Regions from separate parts of the Saccharopolyspora sp. NPDC047091 genome, predicted to be linked through region 3. Evidence: riboswitches for the same ligand, from Rfam matches in the RefSeq annotation. Region 3 holds a riboswitch; each other region holds the start of a gene.
What was found. A riboswitch is a leader RNA that binds a small molecule or an ion and turns the genes downstream of it on or off. The one in region 3 is predicted to bind cobalamin.
Positions count from the first base shown of each region.

Region 1: linked by a shared signal. The riboswitch ahead of ABZ805_RS24200 (hypothetical protein) and the one ahead of ABZ805_RS26690 (ABC transporter substrate-binding protein) in region 3 are both predicted to bind cobalamin.
Region 2: linked by a shared signal. The riboswitch ahead of cobN (cobaltochelatase subunit CobN) and the one ahead of ABZ805_RS26690 (ABC transporter substrate-binding protein) in region 3 are both predicted to bind cobalamin.

Region 1 covers NZ_JBEYUS010000071.1:9,302-13,962, forward strand. Annotated here, with positions in the region: gene ABZ805_RS24195 (PLP-dependent cysteine synthase family protein) at 1-1,051, opposite strand, end outside; gene ABZ805_RS24200 (hypothetical protein) at 1,048-1,872, opposite strand; cobalamin riboswitch at 2,056-2,224, opposite strand; gene ABZ805_RS24205 (DUF3558 family protein) at 2,514-3,038, opposite strand; gene ABZ805_RS24210 (2-hydroxyacid dehydrogenase) at 3,281-4,255, opposite strand; gene ABZ805_RS24215 (GntR family transcriptional regulator) at 4,333-4,661, opposite strand, start outside.
Region 2 covers NZ_JBEYUS010000023.1:31,088-35,748, forward strand. Annotated here, with positions in the region: gene ABZ805_RS12865 (precorrin-2 C(20)-methyltransferase) at 1-470, opposite strand, end outside; gene ABZ805_RS12870 (precorrin-8X methylmutase) at 467-1,114, opposite strand; gene ABZ805_RS12875 (precorrin-3B synthase) at 1,111-2,394, opposite strand; cobalamin riboswitch at 2,648-2,781, shown strand; gene cobN (cobaltochelatase subunit CobN) at 2,904-4,661, shown strand, end outside.
Region 3 covers NZ_JBEYUS010000092.1:2,900-7,560, reverse strand. Annotated here, with positions in the region: gene ABZ805_RS26700 (SMI1/KNR4 family protein) at 104-649, shown strand; gene ABZ805_RS26695 (hypothetical protein) at 774-1,508, opposite strand; cobalamin riboswitch at 1,776-1,943, shown strand; gene ABZ805_RS26690 (ABC transporter substrate-binding protein) at 2,034-3,557, shown strand; gene ABZ805_RS26685 (ABC transporter permease) at 3,554-4,513, shown strand; gene ABZ805_RS26680 (ABC transporter permease subunit) at 4,510-4,661, shown strand, end outside.

The DNA.
Region 1 (4,661 bases), on a different contig from region 3:
CACACGGATCGACCACCTTGCGCGACCTCCTCCACGTCGTCTTGCTGTCCACTTCGGACGGAATGCCGTCCGCGTCCACCGGTTCGGCGACCGGTTCCGGGAAGTCCTGCGCGGCGAGGAAGTCCGGGTCGTAGATCGTCCCCCAGTAGCGGTGCGGCCCGTCCGGGAAGACCGCGGCGACCCGGTCCGCGCCGAGCTCGCGGGCGCACCAGGACGCGACCAGCGCCACCGCACCGGTGCTCCACCCGCCGGTGACGAACGCGTCCGCGGCGAGCCGGTGGCAGGCGGCGACGGCCTCCGCGGCACCGACCAGGTGCACCTCGTCGAACGCCGGGTAGTCCACGTTGCCGGGGTGGATGCTGCTGCCGAGGCCGCGCATCACGCGCTTCGCCACCGGATCGCCGAACACCGTGGAGCCCGCCGCGTCCACCCCGACCAGCCGCACCCCGGGGGCGCGTTCGCGCAGCACCTGCGCGATGCCCGCGCTGTGCCCGCCGGTGCCGACGCTGCACACCACCGCTTCCGCGTCGGGCAGCTGGTCGAGCAGTTCGTGGCCGAGCGCGCGGTAACCGCGGACGTTGTCCGGATTGCCGTACTGGTCCGGCCAGTACGCGCCGGGCAGTTCGGCCAGCAGCTCCCGGACCCGGTCCAGCCGCGCGCGCTGCCAGCCGCCCACCGGGTGCGGTGCGCGCACCAGCTCCACCCGCACCCCGTGCGCGGTGAGCAGCGCGCGGGTCTGCGCGTCGAGCTCCGCGTCGGCCACCACGACCACCGGGTGGCCCAGCGCCGCTCCGACGTAGGCCAGTCCGATGCCCAGGGTTCCGCTGGTGGATTCGACGACCGTGCCGCCGGGCCGCAGTTCGCCGCGGGCGCGGGCGCCGGTGAGCATGGCGTGCGCGGCGCGGGCCTTCATGCCGCCCGGCGCGGCGCTCTCCAGCTTCGCCCAGAACCCCGGGTGCGGGAACGCGATCGGCGCGGTGACCCGCAGCAGCGGGGTACCGCCGATCAGGTCCAGGGGCGAGTCGCAGCGGGCGGGCGCGCGACCCGTCACCGCACGACCTCGGTGGCGCGGGCGGCTTGGAAGGTGTGCACGGTGGTGGCCTCGCCGGAGAGCCAGAAGAACGGGTACGGCTCGGCGGACAGCGCGCGCACCGGGCCGCCGACGAGTTCCCGCAGCACCGCGGAACCGGTCTGCGCGAACAGGGTCAGCGGCAGGTCGCGGGCGGCGCAGGCCGCGGCGATGTCGTCGAAGGTGCCGTTGCCGAGGACCATGCCGGAGGCCAGCACCGCGTCCGCGCCGTCGATCGCGGCGGCGTGGTCGGTGCTGATCGGCTCGTCCCACTCGGTGAGGCCGCCCTTGAGGTCGCAGGGCGCGTAGTCGAGCCCGCGGTCCCGCAGCGCGGCTAGCAGCGAGTTCACCACGCCGATCACCGCGACCCGGCCGCCGTCGGGGACCGCGGTGATCGCGGCGACCGCACGGGCGCGGGCGGTGGACTTGGCCAGTGAATCGCCCGCGGGGATCACCACCTGCCGGGACAGCGGGTGCGCGGCGTGCGAGGTGCGGGCGGCGAGGTAGGCGTCGAGGGCGGCGACCCGCACCGGCAGCAGCGGGTGCCGCAGCAGTTCGTCGACGGGGCGGCCCACGACCTGGCGCACCGCTTCCTCGTCGAGGGAACCGGGTTCGACCGCGCAGGAGCCGACGGCCTCCCCCACCCGGACGCTGAGCACGGTGTTGACGTACCCGGTGCCACGACCGGTGTGCCGGGCGGCCTGCACGGTCAGGAACGCGACGGCGGCGGAGAGCTCCGCCGGGCCGTTCCCGCCCGCATCGCGGAAGTGGCCGGACAGCGCGGACTCGACCAGCGAGTCCACATAGGATCGTTCAGTGGTGGCAGGACGCACGTGTCTCCCCGAGCAGGAACCGGAACGGAACGCACAGCGGCGGGACGAACCCGCGGGGACGACTAATGTCCGATGTGGACGATGCGCCGGATCTCCCGGCGCGATGCGGCGATGCGCGACACCACGTACCTCCTCCGGGGCTCCGCGACCCCGCACGAATCGGCACGACGGTGCCAGTCTCCTGGCTCGTGGATCGGCGCCGGCCTCCGGCCTTCCCGCCGGGAACCGGCAGTGGCTCGGATGGAGGTCGACTCCCCACTCACAGTGGCGGGACCGCGCCGGATTCGCACCGGCTTCCTGCACACCGTCGTTGGAACGGGTCAGAAGTTCGCAGCCCCGGTGTCCGATGTCAAGACCGCGGCCACCGCGCGGAACCCGCACCGCGGCCGGTGGAACGGGTGTCGTCGCAGGTGGCGGACACCGGTGCACGCATCGCCATCCGCGAATATGACATCGGCGACTCCCGCGCCCGGCGGCACCGCACCACCGAGCGCGGGACCACCGGACGCGGGATGCGACGGACGCGGGACGCACCGAACGCGGGCCCGCCGAATTCGCGAGCGCCGGTCACCGAAACGGGACCACCGAAACCTCCCGCCCCGCGCCGCGGACTAGGCCGCGGGCCAGGAAGGCACGCCCGCGTCCAGCGCCCGCTGGGCGAGCTCGCACGGGTCCGCCGTGGCACCGCTCGGGATCTTCGCCTTGGCCGACACCGCCTGGTCCGAGGCGGCCGCCACGACCAGCTCGCAGGTGCCGTCGGCCTTCGGGTCACCGGAGTTCGCGCGCACCGCCGGGTGCCCGCCGATGGTCAGCTCGCCGAAGTCGGAGTACTTGTCGGCCTCGTCCTGGAAGTCCTGCAACGACCGGTCGGCGACCACGCCGACCTCCAGCCGCACGCTGTCCCGCGGGGTGCTCCAGGTGCACGTGCCCGCGTCGTCCTTGCCGCCCAGGTGGAATCCCAGCTCGTGCACCGTCTGCTCGGGCACCAGGTCGCAGGACTTCTCACCGGCGACGTCCTTCGGGGAGTCGACCTGCACGCCGCCGCATCCCGCCAGCGACAGCGCGGCGACGACGGCCAAGCCGATCGAGCCGAGCCGAACCGCGCCGATGCGGGCCACCGCAACCTTCTCGTTCACACTCATCACGCCTGCCGTTGATCCGGTCCGGATCGGGTCGATCCGGAGAACTCGCGCCCTCCCCGCTGGACGCGCTGATGATGTCCCGCGCGTCCAGCGGACGCCTCCGGCAGGAACGCGACTTCGGCCGTACCGCCCAGGAATCGAGCGACCGGCCCGGCGCACCGGCTGCCCCGAGCGGACCAGGACCACCGGCGCCCCCGCCCCCGAAAACAGGCCCCGATGACGAGAACCCGCCAACTTCAGCGGGGCCGCGGCTCGACCCCGTTGACGACGTCGGCGGGCCGTTCCCCGGCCAGCACGGCGCCCAGCTTCGCGAACAGCGCGCCGCGGAGGTTGTGGTAGGCGTCCCAGGTCACGCCCGCGGTGTGCGGGTTGAGCAGCACGTCCGCCCGTCCCCGCAACGGCGAGTCCGCGGGCAGCGGTTCCTGCTCGAACACGTCCAGCGCCGCCCCCGCCAGCCGCCCGGAGTCCAGGGCCCGCACCAGCGCCCGCTCGTCGAGGACTCCGCCGCGGCCCGCGTTGAGCACGTACCCGCCGCGGGGCATCCGCGCGAGCAGCTCGTCACCGATCAGGCCGCGGGTGGCGGTGTTCAGCGGCAGGTGCAGGCTCAGCACGTCCGCGGCGGCCACCGCCTCCGCCAGCGGGAGGTACTCGCGCCCCGGCTCGGACGGCACCGGGTCGTGCACCACCACCCGGGCGCCGAACCCGTCCAGGCGGCGGGCCACCGCGCGGCCGATGTTGCCGAAGCCGAGGATGCCGACGGTGAGCGCCGCCAGGTCGCGGCCGCGCAGCCCTTCCGGCCCCCAGCCGCCGGATTCCACCTTGCGGTGCCCGCCCGCGTAGTGCCGCAGCAGCGACAGCAGCGAGCCGACGGTCCAGTCGGCGACCGCGTCGGCGTTGAACCCGGGCAGGTTCGCCACCGGGATGCCGCGCTCGGCGGCGGCGAGGTGGTCCACGCCGTCGAAGCCGACCGCGACGGACTGCACGAGCTCGCAGCGCGGCATCGCGTCCAGCAGCCCGGCGTCGATCCGCCGCTCCTTCTCCAGCGGGGCCAGCACGATCGTCGCGGTGGCCAGCGCGTCCAGGTGATCGGCCGGGTCCTGCTCGGGCCCGATCTCGGTGATCCGCAGGTCCGGCAAGTCCGGCAGGTGCTTGCGCAGTTCGGCCTCGGTGATGTCGTTGAGGTCGTAGAAGCTGACGATGTGACCGGTCATGGTTCCTCTTTCGGGGTGTTCCGGGCGCGCGGAACCCGCTCCCCGCCGTCGGCGAGGAGCTCGGATCCCGCGTGGGATCAGGACGTGGTCGACCAGATCCGTTGCAGCGCGGCGAGCATCCGCTCTTCGGAGCCGGCCAGGTGCGCGGTGAGCAGCGCAGTCGCGCGCGCGGCATCGCCGTCGGCGATCGAGGTCCGCAGCTGCTCGTGCGCGGTGCACACCGGGCCCAGGTCCTCGTCCTCGCTGTTGGTGACCGCGAGCATGCTGGCGAACAACGGCTCGATCTGCAGCCAGATGGTCAGCAGCCTGCGGTTGCCGCTCGCCTCGTAGATGCCGCGGTGGAACCGCAGGTCGTGCTCGGCGAACTCGGCGGCCCGGGACGGCGTGGCCGTCTCGGACATCCCCC
Region 2 (4,661 bases), on a different contig from region 3:
CGTTCCGCCAGCGGCCTGCCGAGCATCGCCGCCGCCCCGCTCACCGAGGTCACACCGGGGATCGCGGCCACCTCGAACCGGCCCACCAGGCGCTTGTGCATGTGCATGTAGGAGCCGTAGAAGAACGGGTCGCCCTCGCACAGCAGCGCCACGGTGCGGCCCGCGGACAGGTGCGCGGCGAGCCGTTCGGCCGCGTCGGCGTAGAACTCGTCGATGGCGCCCTGGTAGCCGCCCGGGTGATCGGTCGTCTCGGTCGTCACCGGGTACACCAGCGGTTCCTCGACCTGGCCTTCCCGCAGGTACGGCGCGGCGACGGAACGCGCGATGCTGCGGCCGTGCCGGGCGCTGTGGTAGGCGATCACGTCGGCTTCGCCGATCAGCCGGGCGGCCTTGACCGTCACCAGCTCCGGATCTCCGGGTCCGAGCCCGACGCCGAACAACCTGCCTGCCTGCTCCACGGTGCTGCTCACTCCTGTTCGCTCGCGATCGCGTTGATGGCGGCCACCGCCATCGCGCTGCCACCGCGGCGGCCGTGCACCACCAGGTGCTCCAGCGCCGGGTGGTCGGCCAGTGCCTGCTTCGATTCGGCGGCGCCGATGAACCCGACGGGGAGGCCGAGCACGGCGGCGGGCCTGCCCGCGCCCGCGTCGATCATCTCCAGCAGCCGGAACAGCGCGGTCGGCGCGTTGCCGACGGCGACCACGGACCCCTCCAGCCGGTCCCGCCACAGCTCCATCGCCGCCGCGCTGCGGGTCGTGCCGAGTTCCGCGGCGAGGCCGGGGACCCGCTCGTCGCCGAGGGTGCAGACGATGTCGTTGTCGGCGGGCAGCCTGCGCCGGGTGACGCCCGCGGCGACCATCGCGGCGTCGCAGAACACCGGCGCGCCACCGCGCAGCGCCTCGCGGGCGGCGAGCACCGCGCGCCGCGACCAGGCGATGTCGCGGGCCAGGTCCACCATGCCGCAGGCGTGGATCATGCGGACGGCGACCTGGGCGACTTCCGGTGGCATGCCGTCGAGTTCCGCTTCGGCGCGGATCGTGGCGAACGAGCGGCGGTAGATCTCCGCTCCGTCACGCACGTACTCGTAGCCGCCGGTGCTGTCTGCGGTGTTCACACTGCCCTCCGTGCCGCGTCGAGCGCGGCGGACGTCTCGCCGGCGGGGTGCCCGCCGACCTCGTAGCCGGCCTCGGTGGCCAGCACTTCCACTCCTGGTCCGGCCGGTCGGCCGCAGCGGCGCGCGCAGCCCGCCCAGTGCACCGGCAGCGGGCCGGGCCGGGTGGTGCGCCGCGCGTCGGCGCGCACGTCGGCGAGGGACTTCGCGCAGCCGGGGCTGCCGGCGCAGGCGGTCACCCCGGCCAGCGGCGCGCCCGGGTCGGTGAGGAACCCGGCGGCGTCCAGCTCGGCGAGCCTGCGCGGCGCCTCGTCCGCGGGGACGTCGGTGAGCAGCAGCGCGCGCCACGGCGTGAGCCGCAGCGGGTGCGGTGCGGCGGTCTGCGCGGCGCTGCCTTCGGCCTGCGCGGCGCTGTCCTCGGCCTGTTCGGCGCTGCCTTCGGCCTGTCCGGCGATCTCCTCGGTCTGCGTGGCGAGCACCGCGATCTGCCCGGCGTCCAGCCGTCCCAGCGGCGCGCCGAGGGCGAGATCGACCCGGTCGTCGGCGCGGGCCAGCACGCCGAGCTCCGCGTGCGTGCGCACCGGATCACCGGGCGCGACCGCGGTTTCCGCCGCCATGCAGGAGAATTCCGCCCGGATGCGGTCGGCGATCCGCTCGGCGCCACCGGGCAGTTCCGCCAGCCGCCAGCTCTCCGCGCCCAGCCGGCCCCGTTCCGCGAGGAACGCGGCGGCCGCGAGCACCGCGGCGCGGGCCGCGTCGGCCGCGGACACCCGCAGCCCGAGGTCGGCCCCGGCGAGCAGCACCGCCACCGCGCCGTCCGCCGGGTGCAGCGCGACGTCCGCGCCCAGCGCGGTCACCTCGCCGCCGCCGTCGTCCGCGGTGAACAGGAACCGCCCGGGCAGCTCCGCCAGCTCCGGGTCGGCGCGCAGCCCCTCGTCCAGCGCCACCGCCACCGCGCGCACGTCCAGCGCGCCCGGACGGGTGCGCGGCGAGGCGACGACGTTGCGCACCCGCTCGTGCGTCGGCGACGGCAGCAGACCGGCCGCGCCGAGCAGCTCCGCGAACTCCGGCACCGCCGCCGCGGACAGCCCGCGGACCTGGATGTTCGCCCGCGAGGTGAGTTCCCAGCCGCCGTCACCCAGCGCGGCCGCGGTCGCCAGCGCCCGCACCTGCCGCGCCGCGAGCCGCCCGCCGGGCACCCGCACGCGGGCCAGTCCCCCGTCAGCGGCCTCGTGCACCCGCAGCGCGCCGGGGCACGCGTCGGGTCCGGCTCGTCGCGGCACGCTCGTCCCCGCTCTCGTCGATCATGGTCTGGTCCGGAACTCGCAGCGCACGACGCCGCTGTCCGGGGTGCGCGGACTCGGGGGCGCACCGGCGACCGTCGATACTACGTCCCGCCCGGATCACGTCCGCAAAACGCGATGCGCCTCACCGGACGGCCGGACGCGTCGAGTGCGGGATCTCTCGCGCGACCGCACGACCGGCCACTTGACGAACGATCGCCCCGTTGCGGAGAGTTGTCGGCGGCGACGTGCGGAGGAAGCCGGTGCGAGTCCGGCGCGGTCCCGCCACTGTCACCGGGGAGCGAACTCCGAGTACGAGGCCACTGCCCGCGCGCCGCGCGGGTGGGAAGGCACGGGGCGAGCGGCGATCCGGGAGCCAGGACACTCCGGCGCCGCCACCGCCCGGTGCGACACCGGGTGCCGACGACTCCGGGGCGAGGACCCCGAGGAAGGTTGACCATGCGTCCTGCCCGCACGCCCGCGTCCCTGCTCAGCCGGGAGCGTGCCGCATGATCCTGCTGCTGTCCACATCGGACACCGATCTGCTCAGCGCACGCGCCAGCGGTGCGGACTTCCGCCTCGGCAACCCGGCGCGGCTCGGCGTGGACGACCTGCCGCCGCTGCTGGAGGGCGCCGACCTCGTCGTGGTGCGGCTGCTCGGCGGCCGCCGCGCGTGGGAGGAGGGCTTGGACTCGCTGCTCGCCGGACCGCGCCCGGTCGTGGTGCTCGGCGGTGAGCAGGCCCCGGACGCGGAGCTGATGGAGTGCTCCACGGTGCCGGGCGGCGTCTGCTCGCAGGCGCACGGCTACCTCGCGCAGGGCGGGCCGGAGAACCTGACGCAGCTGTTCAACTTCCTGTCCGACACGGTGCTGCTCACCGGCCACGGCTTCGAACCGCCGGTGGAGACGCCGAAGTGGGGCCTGCTGGAGCGGACCCCGCGCCGGACCGAAGGCCCGAAGGTCGCGGTGCTCTACTACCGCGCGCACCACATGGCGGGCAACACCGCGTTCGCGCACGCCCTCTCCGACGCCATCGAGGACGCGGGCGGCCAGGCGCTGCCGGTGTTCTGCGCGTCGCTGCGCGCCCCCGAACCGGGCCTGCTGGACACGTTGCGCGAGGCGGACGCGCTGATCGTGACGGTGCTGGCCGCGGGCGGCACGAAGCCCGCGACCGCCTCCGCCGGTGGCGACGACGAGGCGTGGGACGTGGGCGCGCTCGCCGCGCTGGACGTGCCGATCTTGCAGGGCCTCACCCTGACCTCCAGCCGCGAGGCGTGGGAGGACAACGACGAAGGCCTGTCCCCGCTGGACATGGCCACCCAGGTCGCGGTGCCCGAGTTCGACGGCCGCCTGATCACGGTGCCGTTCTCGTTCAAGGAGAACGACGCCGAAGGCCTCCCGGTGTACGTCGCCGACCCGGAGCGCGCGGCCCGCGTCGCCGGGATCGCGGTGAAGCACGCGCGGCTGCGGCACGTGCCCGCCGCGGACAAGCGCCTGGTGCTGATGCTGTCGGCGTACCCGACGAAGCACTCCCGGATCGGCAACGCCGTCGGCCTGGACACCCCGGCGAGCGCGGTGGGCCTGCTCCAGCGGCTGCGCGAGGCCGGCTACGACATCGGCCCGGTGGACGGCCCGGACGCGCTGCCCGGCGTGGCCGCGCAGGACGGCGACGCGCTGGTGCACGCGCTGATCGCCGCTGGTGGCCAGGACCCGGACTGGTTGACCGAGGAGCAGCTGTCCGGCAACCCGGTGCGCATCCCCGCGAAGCGCTACGCCGACTGGTTCGCGACGCTGCCGCAGGACCTGCGGGAGAGCATCGAGCAGCACTGGGGTCCGCCGCCGGGCGAGCAGTTCGTGGACCGCTCGCACGACCCGGACGGCGAGATCGTGGTGGCCGCGCTGCGCGCCGGGAACGTCGTCGTCGTGGTGCAGCCGCCGCGCGGGTTCGGCGAGAACCCGATCGCGATCTACCACGACCCGGACCTGCCGCCGAGCCACCACTACCTGGCCGCCTACCGCTGGATGACCGACGAGTTCGGCGCGCACGCGATGGTGCACCTCGGCAAGCACGGCAACCTGGAGTGGCTGCCCGGCAAGACCGCGGGCATGTCGGCGTCCTGCGCACCGGACGCGGCGCTGGCGGACCTGCCGCTGGTGTACCCGTTCCTGGTCAACGACCCGGGCGAGGGCACCCAGGCGAAGCGCCGGGTGCACGCGACGCTGGTGGACCACCTGGTGCCGCCGATGGCGCGCGCGGAGAGCTACGGC
Region 3 (4,661 bases):
GTTTTCCCCCGGGTGAGCGGATTTCCGGCTCCGGAGGGTGCGGCGCGCGGCCGGATCGGGGAAATCTGCGCCGGACCATCCTGATCTTCGAAGGGGCATCGGCATGACCGCACCGGCCACAGTGGAGGAGTGGCACGGCTTCCTGCGCGCGCACAGCGCGGCGCACCTCGCGTCGCGGATGCTGCGCGAGCTCGTCGCCGACGGGCGGATCGCGGTCTCCGAGCAGCAGCGCCGCACCGGCTGGCTCGGGCGCGAACCCGCCACCGAGGACGCCGTCCAGGCCGCGGAGGAACGCCTCGGATGCGCGCTGCCGCCGAGCTTCCGGAACTTCCTGCTGGTCAGCGACGGCTGGAGCGAGTCGGGCGACGAGCTGCACGGCCTGTTCCGGCTCGACGGCGTCGGCAGGTTCGAGGACCTCCGCGCCGAGCTGATGGACGCCTGGGCGGACCTGGACTTCTTCGCCGACGAACTCGCCGTGCTGCGCCGCTCGCTGCTCATCGCCGACCACGAGGACGGCGTGTACTGGGTGTTGAGCCCGGATTCCGGCGATGCGGACGGCGGCTGGACCGCCTGCGTCTGGGACACCGCCGACGGCGCCCCGGCGAAGTACCGCACCTTCGGCGACCTCGTCGCCGACGCGCTCGCCTGACCGGCCGCCGGCGGACGTCCCGCCGCGCGAACCGAAACTCGACCGAGGACCCGAACTCACCGACGTCCCGCGCGGCGGCCCGGCAACACCACCCGAGCCGCGCGGCGGAACCGGACGTCGGTGATCAGACGAGCGCGACCGCGAGGAGCGGCGCCGCGCGCAGGTCGTCCATCGTCCACGTCACTCCCGCCAGCGCGCAGCCGATGCGGGTCACCGCCGCCTCGTCGGTCTCGCCCGGTTCCAGATGGGGACGTTCGACGATGCCCGCGGCCGCCGCGGCCGCGCGCACCGCGGCGGGCGGCGGCTCGGTCTCGTGGTCGATGTCGTCGGAAGTCGTGCTGTAGACCCGGGAACCGTCCACCGCGTAGTCGATGCTGAGCAGCCCGCTGATGTTGGCGTGCAGCATCACCGCGGGCCCGCCGGACGCGGAGAGCGCCTCGGCGGGAGCCTGCGCGGCGGGCCGCGGCGGGGCCTCGTCCTGCAGCGCCGACCAGTCGCCGGTGCGCATCCCGCCGAGCAGTGCGCGCATCGTGTCCAGGCCGCCCACCTGGAACGTGCTGCCCGCGTCGTCGAACACCAGCGTCCAGCCGCCGATGCGCGTCGCCAGCAGCACCGACAGGCACTGCGGGTCGCCGAGGGCCGCGCGCGGCAGCGAGGTGAACTCGTCCGGCCGCTGCTCGGGCAGCGTGCACGGAGCGGCCGACGCGGCATCCGCGCCGAGGATCTCCAGCGCCCGCACCGGTTCCAGGTCGCGCACCAGGTGCGCGGTGTGGTTCGGTCCCGGCACGTCCAGTTCGGACAGCCAGATCGGATACCCGGTGGCGTCCAGGGTTCCGGGTGGGAAACCGGGCGTGGGCATGGCGGCTCCTCGTCATCGTCGGCGGGTGCCGTGAGTCTGTCCGGTGCGGGCGCGGCCGCCGCCGTTCCGCGGGCCCTCCGCCGCCGAACGCGGGAATCCCCTCGACCGTCCAGCGGCCGAGCGGCGCCGCCGTTCTCCGGAAGGCGATCGCCGCTGCGGCCCGGCCGTCCGCGGGCGGTGGGCGATCGGGCCGCGACCCGCGGTGACGGGATGCCGGGCGATTCACACTTCCTTGACAAGGGACGACGCGGGCTGAAAAGTTGACGAGTCGTTCCAATGCGACGGTGTGCAGGAAACCGGTGCGAATCCGGTGCGGTCCCGCCACTGTGAACGGGGAGCCGCGTCCACCAGGGCCACTGTCGGGCAGCCGATGGGAAGGCCGGGCGCGACGTCGATCCGCGAGCCAGGAGACTGGCACCGTCGTACCGATTCGCACGGGGTCGCGGAGCCCCGGAGGAGGTACGCAGTGCACCCGGATTTCCCGCACACACCCGGTTTCGCGGTCCCCGAACCGTTCCGCGCCGCGTGAGCGGCGTGCTCGGCCGCAGGCGGCTGCTCGCGGGCGTGGCCGGCGCGATCGCCGCGGTTCCCCTCGTGTCCTGCGCGGGCGGTTCCGGGACGAGTGCGGGCAGGCTGCGGCTGGCGTTCCCCGCCGGTGGCGCCACCGAATCGCTCGACCCGCACACCGGTTCGCTGTTCGTCGACCAGGCCCGCGCCAAAGCCCTGTTCGACACGCTCGTCGGGTACGCCGACGACATGAGCGTGGTGCCGCGGCTCGCCGAGAGCTGGCAGCCCGACCCGACCGGCACCCGGTGGCGGATCCGGTTGCGCCCGGCCGAATTCCACGACGGCAGACCGGTCACCGCCGAGGACGTGCTGTTCACCTACCGGCGCATCGCCGACGACGCCACCGCCGCGCAGGCCGCCTCGCACTTCGCCGACGTCGACTTCGGCGCCAGCAGGGCGATCTCGGCGACCGAACTGGAACTCGTGCTCGGCTCGCCGAACTTCGAATTCCCCTCCGCGTGGGGCGCCCCCGCCACCGAGATCGTGCCCGCGGGCACCACCGACTTCACCGCGCCCGTCGGCTCCGGGCCGTTCCGCTTCGTCTCGTTCGAACCGGGTGGGCCCGCCGTGTTCGCCCGCTTCGACCGGCACTGGTCCGGACCCGCCACCCCGGCCGAGCTGGAATTCGTGCCGATGGAGCAGGAGAGCGCGCGGGTCAACGCGCTGCTGTCCGGGCAGGTCGACTACGCGCACGACGTGAGCGCCAACTCGGTGCGGCTGCTGGAGCAGGGCGGCCGGGCGCGGGTGCACTCGGCGCCGTTCGGCACCATGCAGGCGCTGCTGCTGAAGGTGGACCGGCCACCGTTCTCCGATCCGCGGCTGGTGCAGGCGGTGCGCGCCGGGCTGGACCGGCAGGCGCTGCTGGACATCGCGCTCAGCGGCCAGGGCAGGCTCGGCAACGACCTGTTCGGCGCCGGGTTGAAGTACTACCCGGCGGATCTGCCCGCGCCCACGCGCGACCTCGGCCGGGCCCGGGCGCTGCTGCGCGAGGCCGGCGTCGACGGGCTGAGCTGGGAGTTGCAGACCAGCTCCGTCGACCCCTACTTCGAATCCGCCGCCAGCCTCATCGCCCAGCAGCTCGGCGAAGCCGGGATGCGGGTGTCGCCGCGGATCGGGCCGTCCGAGACGTACTTCTCCGACATCAAGGAGCACGGGGTCGCCTCGCTGTCCCGGACCGCCGCGCTGCCGGTGCCGACGTTCCTCGGGCAGCGGATGACCTCCGACGCCGGGAGCAACAACTACACCGGATACCGGTCCGCCGAGTTCGACGCGCTCTACGCCGAAGCGCTCGCCACCGCCGACGACGCGCACCGCGCCGATCTGCTGGTGCGCGCGCAGCGGCTCGCCCGGGAGAGCAGCGGGAACGTGGTGTGGGGGTTCAGCGGCTGGAACGTCGCCACCTCCACCGCCGTCTCCGGAGTGCGGGGCGCACCGCCGAACTCGCTGGACTGGGCCAGGTTCGACCGGGTGAGCGTGGGTTGATCGCGCCCGCCGCGCGGGTCTCCGCCGCGGTGCTGCCCCGGCTCGGCGTCGCGCTCGTGCAGATCGCGGTGGTCGCCGTCGGCGTGTTCGCGCTCACCGCGCTGCTGCCCGGCGACACCGCGCAGGTCGTGCTCGGCGACCACGCCGACACCGGGCAGGTCCGGGTGCTGCGGGAACGGCTCGGGCTCGACCTGCCCTGGGGCACCCGGTTCGCGCAGTGGGCGGGCGGGGTGCTGCACGGCGACCTCGGCACCTCGCTGCGCACCGGCAGGCCCGTGCTCGACGAGATCACCGGCAACGCCGCCACCACCGGGCTGCTCACCGCGCTGACGCTGCTGATCGTGCTGCCGCTCGCCGGATGGCTCGGCGTGCGCAGCGGGCTGCGCGCCGGGAGCCGGTTCGACCGGACGGTGAACTCGGTGGTGGTGCTGCTGAACTCGGTGCCCGAGTTCGCCCTCGCGCTGCTGCTCGTCGGGGTGTTCGCGGTGCAGGCCGGTTGGCTGCCCGCCACCGCGGGCGGGCTGTCCGGGTGGGCGCTGATGACGCAGCCCGCGGTGCTGGTGCTGCCCGTCGGCGTGCTCGTCGCCAAGCAGCTCAGCTCGCTCGCCCGCCAGGTCCGCACCGGTGTGGTCACCGCGAACGGCGCCGAGTACGCCACCCACGTGCGCCGCGCCGGGCTCGGCGAGCGGCAGGTGGTGCTGCGGCACGTGCTGCCGAACACGCTCGGGCCGGTGCTGCAGCAGCTGGCGCGCACCGTGGACGGGCTGCTCGGCGGCGTCGTCGTGGTGGAGGCGCTGTTCGCGCTCGGTGGCCTCGGCTCCGGATTCGTCGAAGCCGTCAAGGCGCGCGACCTGCCGGTGGTGCAGGGCTACGCGCTGCTGTTCGCGGCGATCACCATCGGCCTGAACCTCGGCATCGACCTGGTGGCGCGGCGGTTCCGGGCGGGGACGCGATGAGCCGGGCCGCCGGATGGCTGCTGCTCGGGGTCCCGCTGCTGGCGGCGCTGGCTGGGCCGCTGCTCGCCGCGCTGCTGCCCGGCGGCGGATCGGTGCGGGCCGCGCACGTCCCGCTGCTGCCGCCCGGCGCGGACCACCCGCTGGGCAC